One region of the Pseudomonas sp. P8_229 genome, then DNA from elsewhere that is predicted to be linked to it. Evidence: predicted binding sites of a transcription regulator. Region 1 holds the regulator's gene; each other region holds the start of a gene.
The links. Region 1 encodes FliA, which starts transcription of late flagellar genes. Its sites were predicted from a motif close to CTAAAGTTTNNNNNNNNNNNGCCGNTAA; they were not measured.
Positions count from the first base shown of each region.

Region 1 (3,276 bases):
TCACACGCTTGATCACCTGACCGGTGAGGTCCTGGTAATCCTGAGCCAGCAGGATGTCGTTGAGGTTGCTCGACACCGCACGGTTGTCCGTGATGCTGCGCGACAGAAAACCGTCGACCCGGCGCGCCAGTTCGCGGAACTCTTCAGCCCCGACTTCACGACGCATGAAACGGCCCCAATCGGTACTCAGGGCCTGGGCTTCTTCAGCCAGGCCATTGACCACCGGGGTAGCGCTTTCCACCAGATCCATGGTGCGGTTGGCCGCGGCTTCGGTCAGCTTGACCACATAGCCCAGGCGTTCGGTGGCGTCGGTGATTTGCGACACTTCCTCGGCCTGCGGCATGTGCGGATCGATCTGGAAGTTGACGATCGCACTGTGCAGTTCGCGTGTGAGCTTGCCCACTTCCTGATACAGGCCACGGTCACGGGTCTGATTGAGCTCATGGATCAGTTGCACAGCGTCGCCGAACCTGCCCTTTTCAAGGCTCTCGACCAGTTCGACCGCGTGTTTTTTCAGGGTCGATTCGAAATCGCCCTGTGAAGATTCGTTATGCTCCATAGCTCCCCCGCGCGTTCATCAGCCGATGCGTTCGAAAATCTTCTCGATTTTTTCTTTCAGCGCCTGAGCCGTGAAAGGTTTGACCACGTAGCCGTTCACACCGGCCTGAGCCGCCTCGATGATCTGCTCGCGCTTGGCTTCTGCAGTCACCATCAGCACCGGCAGGTGCTTGAGTTTTTCATCGGCACGCACGTGGCGCAGCAGGTCGATACCGGTCATGCCCGGCATGTTCCAGTCCGTTACCAGAAAGTCGATGCTTCCGCTGTTGAGCACCGGAATGGCAGTGATGCCATCGTCGGCCTCGACGGTGTTGGTGAACCCCAGATCACGCAGCAGGTTCTTGATGATCCGCCGCATCGTTGAGAAGTCATCAACGATGAGGATTTTCATGTTCTTGTCCAATTCGACCTCCAAGCAGTCTTAAACGCGCCCAGCACCTGGACGCGCCATTTCAATCAATCCGGCAAAGCACTCGATGACTGTCTGGAGCACAACAGAGCAAGACCGGTGCCGTTGATCACCGCACCAGCCTCGTTCGCAGTGTCCCCCACACTGCCTTCAGCGCGCTCGCCACTCCCCCAAACGCCCCCGCAAGCGGGCCGCGCACTGGCTGTGTAACTGGCTGACCCGCGATTCACTGACGCCAAGGACTTCACCGATCTCCTTGAGGTTCAGCTCTTCGTCGTAGTACAGCGCCAACACCAGTCGCTCACGCTCCGGCAAATTGGCAATCGCGTCCGCCAGCGCGGCCTGGAAGCGTTCATCTTCCAGATCGCGTGACGGCTCAAGATGAGCACTGGCGCCATCCTCGTGCAGCCCTTCGTGTTCGCCGTCCTGCAACAGGTCGTCGAAACTGAACAGCCGGCTGCCCAGCGTGTCATTCAAAATCCCGTAGTAATCGTCGAGACTCAATTGGAGTTCGGCCGCAACCTCGTGATCTTTAGCATCACGGCCGGTTTTAGCTTCAATTGCCCGAATTGCGTCACTGACCATACGGGTGTTGCGGTGAACCGAGCGTGGTGCCCAATCCCCTTTGCGCACTTCATCGAGCATCGCGCCGCGGATTCGAATGCCCGCGTACGTTTCGAAACTGGCGCCCTTGCTGGCGTCATATTTGGTCGACACTTCAAGCAGGCCGATCATTCCGGCCTGAATCAGATCCTCGACCTGCACACTCGCCGGCAAGCGCGCCAGCAGGTGATAGGCAATGCGCTTGACCAGTGGCGCGTAACGCTCGATCAACTCGTACTGCGCGTCACGTGCCGACTTCTTGTAGTAGTTCATACCGCTCGCGGTCATAACACAGGCCCTGCCGTTTGCTGCACGAGGCGCTCGACGAAAAACTCAAGGTGACCGCGCGGGTTGGCAGGCAGCGGCCAGGTATCGACCTTCTGCGCGATCGCCTTGAACGCCAGCGCGCACTTGGAACGCGGAAAGGCTTCATAGACCGCTCGCTGCTTCTGCACTGCCTTGCGCACGCTTTCGTCGTACGGCACCGCGCCGACGTATTGTAAGGCGACGTCGAGGAAGCGATCCGTGACCTTGGTCAACTTGGCGAACAGGTTGCGCCCTTCCTGCGGGCTCTGCGCCATGTTGGCGAGGACGCGGAAGCGGTTCATGCCGTAGTCGCGGTTGAGCAGTTTGATCAGCGCGTAGGCGTCGGTGATCGAGGTCGGCTCGTCGCACACCACCAGCAACACTTCCTGCGCGGCGCGTACGAAACTGACTACCGAGTCACCAATACCCGCAGCGGTGTCGATCACCAGCACATCGAGGTTGTCGCCGATGTCGCTGAAGGCCTGGATCAGACCGGCATGTTGCGCCGGACTCAGGTGAACCATGCTCTGGGTGCCGGAAGCGGCCGGCACGATGCGGATCCCGCCGGGCCCCTGCAACAGCACATCACGCAGCTCACAGCGGCCTTCGATCACGTCGGCCAGAGTACGTTTGGGGGTCAGTCCCAGCAGAACGTCAACGTTCGCCAGCCCCAGGTCGGCGTCCAGCAGCATGACCCGACGGCCAAGCTCTGCCAGCGCCAGAGACAAGTTCACTGACACGTTAGTCTTGCCGACGCCACCTTTGCCGCCGGTCACCGCGATCACCTGTACGGGATGCATGCTGCCCATGTTATTTCTTTACCTTGTCTTGCATAGACGGAGGCCACATTACTGGCTGCGCGTTCTCAACCGGAACAATGCATGGCAGGCCATCGATGTAGGTACAAAAACGGTTCATTACCTCAGCCAACCTGCTTGGTCGGGCTGTGGTAGATATCAGCGAACATGTCAGCCATGGCTTCTTCGCTGGGTTCTTCCTGCATTTGCACGCTGACGGCACGGCTGACCAATTGATGGCGGCGCGGCAGATGCAGATCATCCGGAATCCGTGGGCCATCGGTCAGGTACGCGACCGGCAGTTCATGACTGATCGCCAGGCTCAACACTTCGCCAAGGCTGGCCGTCTCATCCAGTTTAGTCAGGATGCAGCCGGCAAGCCCGCAACGCTTGTAACTATGATAAGCGGCGGTTAGAACCTGTTTCTGGCTGGTGGTTGCCAGGACCAGATAATTTTTTGAACGGATGCCCCGACCGGCCAGACTTTCCAGCTGCATGCGCAGTGCCGGATCGCTGGCCTGCAGGCCGGCGGTATCGATCAGCACCACGCGTTTGCGCAGCAGTGGATCCAGCGCCTGAACCAGCGACTGGCCCGGATCAACG
Region 1 covers NZ_CP125378.1:4,751,113-4,754,388, reverse strand. Annotated here, with positions in the region: gene QMK55_RS21510 (protein phosphatase CheZ) at 1-559, opposite strand, end outside; gene QMK55_RS21505 (chemotaxis response regulator CheY) at 578-949, opposite strand; gene fliA (RNA polymerase sigma factor FliA) at 1,118-1,858, opposite strand; gene fleN (flagellar synthesis regulator FleN) at 1,855-2,685, opposite strand; gene flhF (flagellar biosynthesis protein FlhF) at 2,799-3,276, opposite strand, start outside.

Region 2 (3,276 bases), 2.0 Mb from region 1:
GCCATGCAGTTGGCGACAATCGCCGTGACCAGGCCGATGCCCGTCAGGCCCATTTTCGGCAGGCCGAACAGGCCGGTGATCAGCGCGTAGTTGAGCAGGAAGTTGGCCACGGTGCCGCCGAGGCTGATGACCATCACCGGGGTCGCCCGGCCAATTGCGCTGGTAAAGCCACGCAGGGCCATGAAGCTCAGGTAGCCGGGCAGGGCAAAGGGCAGGGCGATCAAAAATTGCCCCGCGGCATTGACGTTGGTTTCGGTCTGGCCGAACAGCAGCAGCACCGGTTTCAGGTTCCACAGCAGCAGTCCGGCGCCGAGCGCCATCAGCCACGCGAGCCACAGCCCGGCCTGAGTCAGGCGCGCCGCGCCGACGATGTCGCCGGCGCCCTGACGGATCGCCACCAGGGTGCCGACCGCCGCGATCACGCCGATACAGAAAATCGACACGAACGAATAACTCGCCGCCCCCAGCCCGCCACCGGCCAAGGCTTCGGGGCTGAGGCGCGCCATCATCAGGGTGTCGGTCAGCACCATCAACATGTGCGCCAACTGTGAAGCGATCAACGGCCCCGCCAGCCGCAGGATGGCCCAGAGTTCGGTACGCACAGGATGCTGCATGGTCATCACCACTCATTGAAAGAGGGAACAGGGGACCGTCGATTCTCGGCGCTTGGCAGCGTTTGCACAAAGGGATAAAAAGGATGGGTGGCATGATTAAAACTCATTATGAGAAGATCCAGCCAGGTTGGCTGTATCCCGCTACAGGAGCTTTTTGCATGTCCCGTCGTCTTCCTCCGTTGTATGCCCTGCGCGCATTCGAAGCGGCGGCGCGGCACAGCTCGTTCACCCGCGCCGCCGAGGAGCTGTCGATCACCCAGAGTGCGGTGAGTCGGCACATTCGTACGCTTGAAGAACATTTCGCCTGCAAGCTGTTTCATCGCAGCGGACGTAACCTGCAGCTCACCGAATCGGCGCGGATGCTGTTGCCGGGGATTCGCGACGGTTTTGCTGCGCTTGAGCGTGCCTGCAACACCTTGCGTGCCGAGGACGACATCCTGCGCATGAAAGCGCCGTCGACCCTGACCATGCGTTGGCTGCTGGCGCGGCTCAGTCGTTTTCGCCATCTGCAACCGGGCAACGAAGTGCAATTGACCAGTGCGTGGATGGACGTGGATTCGGTGGATTTCAACAACGAGCCTTTCGACTGCGCGGTACTGCTCAGCGACGGGCATTTTCCGCCGGACTGGGAGGCCAGCCTGCTGTTTCCCGAAGAACTGATTCCGGTCGGTGCGCCGAACCTGCTGAACGATCAGCCTTGGGATGTGGCGCGACTGGCGTCCACCGAGCTGTTGCATCCGACCCCGGATCGGCGCGACTGGCGCAGTTGGCTGGAGCACATGGGGCTGTCCGAGCAGGTCTCGCTCAAGGGCGGGCAGGTGTTCGATACCCTTGAACTGGGGATGATCGCGGCGGCGCGCGGTTACGGTGTGTCGATGGGCGATTTGCTGATGGTGGCTGAGGATGTGGCGCAAGGACGCTTGAGTCTGCCGTGGCCGACCGCCGTCGCCAGCGGACTGAATTACTACCTGGTGTGGCCGAAAACCCGCCCGGGAGGTGAACGTTTGCGCCGCCTCAGCGACTTCCTGCAAGGCGAAGTGCGCGCCATGGCGCTGCCGGTGGTCAAGCGGTTGAGCTGAAACGTTCGAGCCGCCACAATGCCGGCCTTGCGCCATAACCCCGCTATTTACTCAAGTATTCGGTTTTACCGCCGAAAATGAGCATGTGGGACCGTCGTGCCGGTCTCCACGATTTCACCCCCATTATTAGAATTTTCCGAGCAGGTGCTGCGATCAAGGAGGATCCGGCGGCTCGGCCAGGAGCTGTCCATGTCTCAACCTCGCGCCCGGATCGCCTCGCAGCTGGGCCTCGCGCTTGCTGTGATACTGGCGATTGTCATCAGTGGCAGTACGGTGTTCGCCCTGCGTTCGCTGGATACCGCCAACCTCGCCACCCGTGAAGAACACCTCGCCAGTGAAGCGCGGCTGCTGGCCGACCAGTTGAGCACCTTCCACGGTACGCTGCGTGAAAGCACGCAGCGCCTGAGCGGGTTGTTCGAGAAGCGCTTCAGCGCGGGTCTGAGCATTCACCCGGACGAGCCGGTGACCGTTGCCGGGACCCAGACCCCGGGCCTGCACCTGGGCAGCGAAGTACTGAACAACAACTTCAAGGAAGTCGACGAGTTCAAGCAAATGACCGCCGGTGTCGCCACGTTGTTCGTGCGCAGCGGCGAAGACTTCGTGCGGGTCAGCACCTCGCTGACCAAACAGGATGGCACGCGCGCCATCGGCACCTTGCTCGATCACACCCACCCGGCCTATGCGAAGTTGATGGCAGGGCAGGGCTATGTCGGGCGCGCCTTGCTGTTCGATCGTTCCTACATGACCCAATACACCCCGGTGCGCGATGGCAGCGGCAAGGTGATTGCGGTGTTGTTCGTCGGTTTCGACTACACCGATGCGCAGAACGCCCAGTTCGACAACCTCAAGCGTTTCCGCATCGGTCAGAGCGGCTCGCTGGCATTGCTGGATGAGCAAAACAAATGGCTGGTCGCGCCGGCTGGTGTGCAGGCACCGGGTCAAGCGGTGCCGGTGATCAAAGGTTTGGCTGCAAAGCCGGGTAAAGGCGAGTTCTGGAGTGACACCTCCGAAGACTTCTACAGCATCGCCGTGCCGTTCGAGGGTGGGCCGTGGTCGGTGGTGGCGAGCATGCCGAAAGCCGAGATCCGCGCGGTGACCTGGAGCGTCGGTACGCAACTGGCCATTGGCAGTCTGTTGGCGATGTTGCTGGCGGTCGGATCTGCAGTCTGGTTGCTGCGCAGCAAACTGGCACCACTGAGCGACCTGGTCCGTCAGGCTGAAGCTTTGGGCGCCGGTGATCTGAGCGTGCGTCTGAACGTGTCGAGCAATGACGAAATCGGCCAACTGTCCCGTGCGTTCAACCAGATGAGCCAGGCGCTGTCGACCATGGTCGAGCACATCCGCCGCTCCTCGGAAGAGGTCAACAGCCGCGCCCAGGCCCTGTCCGGTTTGTCCGGCGGAGCGTACGAAGGCATGGAGCAGCAGTCCGGCGAAATCACCAGCATGGCCGGCGCGGTGGAAGAGTTCAGCGCGACCTCGCTGAACATTGCCGACAACATGGGCGCAACCCAGCGTCTGGCGCAGGAAAATGCCCAACAGACCCAGATCGGCCGCACCTCGATGGAAGAAGCTTCGTCCTCGCT
Region 2 covers NZ_CP125378.1:2,719,521-2,722,796, reverse strand. Annotated here, with positions in the region: gene QMK55_RS12405 (NorM family multidrug efflux MATE transporter) at 1-614, opposite strand, end outside; gene QMK55_RS12400 (LysR substrate-binding domain-containing protein) at 773-1,693, shown strand; gene QMK55_RS12395 (methyl-accepting chemotaxis protein) at 1,883-3,276, shown strand, end outside.
Region 2: a site for FliA is predicted at 1,744-1,771, ahead of QMK55_RS12395 (methyl-accepting chemotaxis protein). Genes of this name have one in related genera too.

Region 3 (3,276 bases), 3.2 Mb from region 1:
GCCGACGTAACGGTTCTCGACGATGTCGAGACGGCCGATACCATGAGCACCACCGATCTTGTTCAGCGTCGCCAGTACGGTGGCCGGGGTCATTTCGACGCCGTCCAGCGCAACGATGTCGCCGTTACGGTAGGTCAGTTCCAGATACTGCGGCTTGTCAGGAGCGTTCTCTGGCGAGACGGTCCAGCGCCACATGTCTTCTTCGTGCTCGGTCCAGGTGTCTTCCAGCACGCCACCTTCATAGGAGATGTGCAGCAGGTTGGCATCCATCGAGTACGGGGATTTTTTCTTGCCGTGACGCTCGATAGGGATCGCGTGCTTCTCGGCGTAGTCCATCAGCTTCTCGCGGGACAGCAGGTCCCACTCGCGCCATGGAGCAATCACTTTCACGCCTGGCTTGAGTGCGTAGGCACCCAGTTCGAAACGCACCTGGTCGTTGCCTTTGCCGGTAGCGCCATGGGAAATGGCGTCGGCGCCGGTTTCGTTGGCGATTTCGATCAGGCGTTTGGCGATCAGCGGACGTGCGATGGAAGTACCCAGCAGGTACTCGCCTTCGTAAACGGTGTTGGCGCGGAACATCGGGAACACGAAATCGCGCACGAATTCTTCGCGCAGGTCATCGATGTAGATTTCTTTGACGCCCATGGCCTGAGCCTTGGCGCGAGCCGGCTCGACCTCTTCGCCCTGACCCAGGTCAGCAGTGAAGGTCACCACTTCACAGTTATAAGTATCCTGCAGCCACTTGAGGATCACCGAAGTGTCCAGGCCGCCGGAATACGCCAGAACGACCTTGTTTACGTCCGCCATGCCATCACTCCACGGGGTTCTACGGAAAGCCGAGGAGTCTACCGCTCAAATGCGATAATTTACAGAGGCGCGACAGCTTAAGACGACAAAGCGACAGAATCTGTCGAGAGCGCGACGATGACCGGCGAGTCAGGAAGTCGCCGCAGCATTGGCAGGCGTACTGGCTTGCGGCGCTGGAGCGGTGGTCGGTGCCACCCGAGCCAGCTTCACGCTGACCCGACGATTCTTCGCCCGGTTGGCCGCGCTGGTGTTCGGAACCAGCGGGTATTGCTCGCCATGGAAGCGCACGGTGATCTGCGATTCAGCGATGCCGTTGGCCTTGAAGAAGTCGACTACCGCCAGTGCGCGGCGACGCGACAGTTCGCGGTTGGTCAGCCGGTTGCCGCTGTTGTCGGAATGGCCGTCGAGTTCGATGTGATTGACCGTCGGATCGGCCTTCATGTACTCGAGCATCACTTGCAGCCTGGCCTTGGCGTCGGCATCCAGATCGGTGCCTTCGCCAGGGAAGCCTATCTGCGACTGTTTGACCTGATCGAAATTCTGCGGCAGCAATTTCGCCACACACGTCTGGTATTCGTTGAAAGCCTTGCTGAACTTGACGGGCAACAGGCGCACTTCAGACACCCTGCCATCCCCGGAAGCACGGCGCACCACCGGGCTGCGACCGTCGAGCAAACCGCTGATCAAGCCACCGGCCTGAGATTGCGAACTGTTGAACAGCACATTGCCGGTGCCGATCCTGACACTGCCCAGATTGATATCGTTGCGTCCTGGCTGCCATGGCGCCGCCGCCGCGAGCAAGGTCGCCGAACCACCGCCGAGCATGGCGTTGAACGCGTTCAGGCGAAAAGTCGCCTGCTCGCCGGCCTTGCGCACGAACTGGCCCGAGCCGAAATCGGTGATCGGCTGGGTCAGACGGCACTCGAACTTGTCGCCCTCGACCGTCCACTCAATGTTCTCCAGACGAGTCTGGTAGGTCAGCGCCATCGCGGGGAGGCTGGCAAACACACTGAGCAAGGCTAAATATCGCTGGCGCACGGGAGGCTCCATTGGCTTCTGTAACACAAAGACCGATTCACACTATGTTTACGGCATACCTACGGGATATCGGAAGGTTCCTGCAAAACTTGATAGCGAGTGCCTGCAAGAGTCTTTTCCGGTAGCATTCCCCTCAGTTTGACCCGCCTGGAATCCCCTCATGTCCGACCGCCTGACCCTGCTGCGTCCCGACGACTGGCACATTCATCTTCGCGATGGTGCCGTGTTGACCAATACCGTTGCCGATGTTGCGCGCACCTTTGGCCGCGCCATCATCATGCCCAACCTGGTACCACCGGTGCGCAACGCCGCCGAAGCCGACGGCTATCGCCAGCGGATTCTCGCTGCCCGCCCGGCCGGCAGTCGCTTCGAACCGCTGATGGTGCTGTACCTCACCGACCGCACCCAGCCCGAAGAAATTCGTGAGGCCAAGGCCAGCGGTTTCGTGCACGCTGCCAAACTGTACCCGGCCGGCGCCACCACCAACTCCGATTCCGGGGTGACCAGCATCGACAAGATCTTCCCGGCGCTGGAAGCCATGGCCGAAGTCGGCATGCCGCTGCTGATCCACGGTGAAGTTACCCGTGGCGATGTCGACGTCTTCGACCGCGAAAAGATTTTCATCGATGAGCACATGCGCCGTGTGGTCGAGCGTTTCCCGACGCTCAAAGTGGTGTTCGAACACATCACCACCGGCGACGCCGTGCAGTTCGTCAACGAGGCTTCGGCCAACGTCGGCGCAACCATCACCGCGCATCACCTGCTGTACAACCGCAACCACATGCTGGTGGGCGGAATCCGGCCGCACTTTTACTGCCTGCCGATCCTCAAGCGTAATACGCATCAGGAAGCCCTGCTCGACGCCGCCACCAGTGGCAGCGCGAAATTTTTCCTCGGTACCGACTCGGCGCCACACGCCCAGCACGCCAAGGAAGCCGCCTGCGGCTGCGCCGGCTGCTACACCGCCTACGCCGCTATCGAGATGTACGCCGAAGCGTTCGAACAGCGTAATGCACTGGACAAGCTCGAAGCGTTCGCCAGCCTCAACGGCCCGCGCTTCTATGGCCTGCCGACCAACACCGATCACATCACCCTGGTTCGCGAAGAATGGACCGCCCCGACCAGCCTGCCATTCGGCGAGCTGAACGTTATCCCGCTGCGCGCCGGTGAAAAACTGCGCTGGCGCCTGCTGGAGGAACACGCGTGAGTGAAGACCATTTCGACGACGAACTGGACGGTCAAGGTGGCGGCGGCGGTTCCCGTCATCCAATGGCAGCGCGCTTTCGCGGTTACCTGCCGGTTGTCGTTGACGTAGAGACCGGGGGCTTCAATTCGGCCACCGACGCTCTGCTGGAGATTGCCGCGACCACCATCGCCATGGATGAAAAGGGTTTCGTTTACCCGGACCACACCTATTTCTTCCGCGTTGAG
Region 3 covers NZ_CP125378.1:1,600,963-1,604,238, forward strand. Annotated here, with positions in the region: gene QMK55_RS07195 (argininosuccinate synthase) at 1-807, opposite strand, end outside; gene QMK55_RS07200 (flagellar protein MotY) at 937-1,845, opposite strand; gene pyrC (dihydroorotase) at 2,006-3,052, shown strand; gene rnt (ribonuclease T) at 3,049-3,276, shown strand, end outside.
Region 3: a site for FliA is predicted at 1,912-1,939, ahead of QMK55_RS07200 (flagellar protein MotY). Genes of this name have one in related genera too.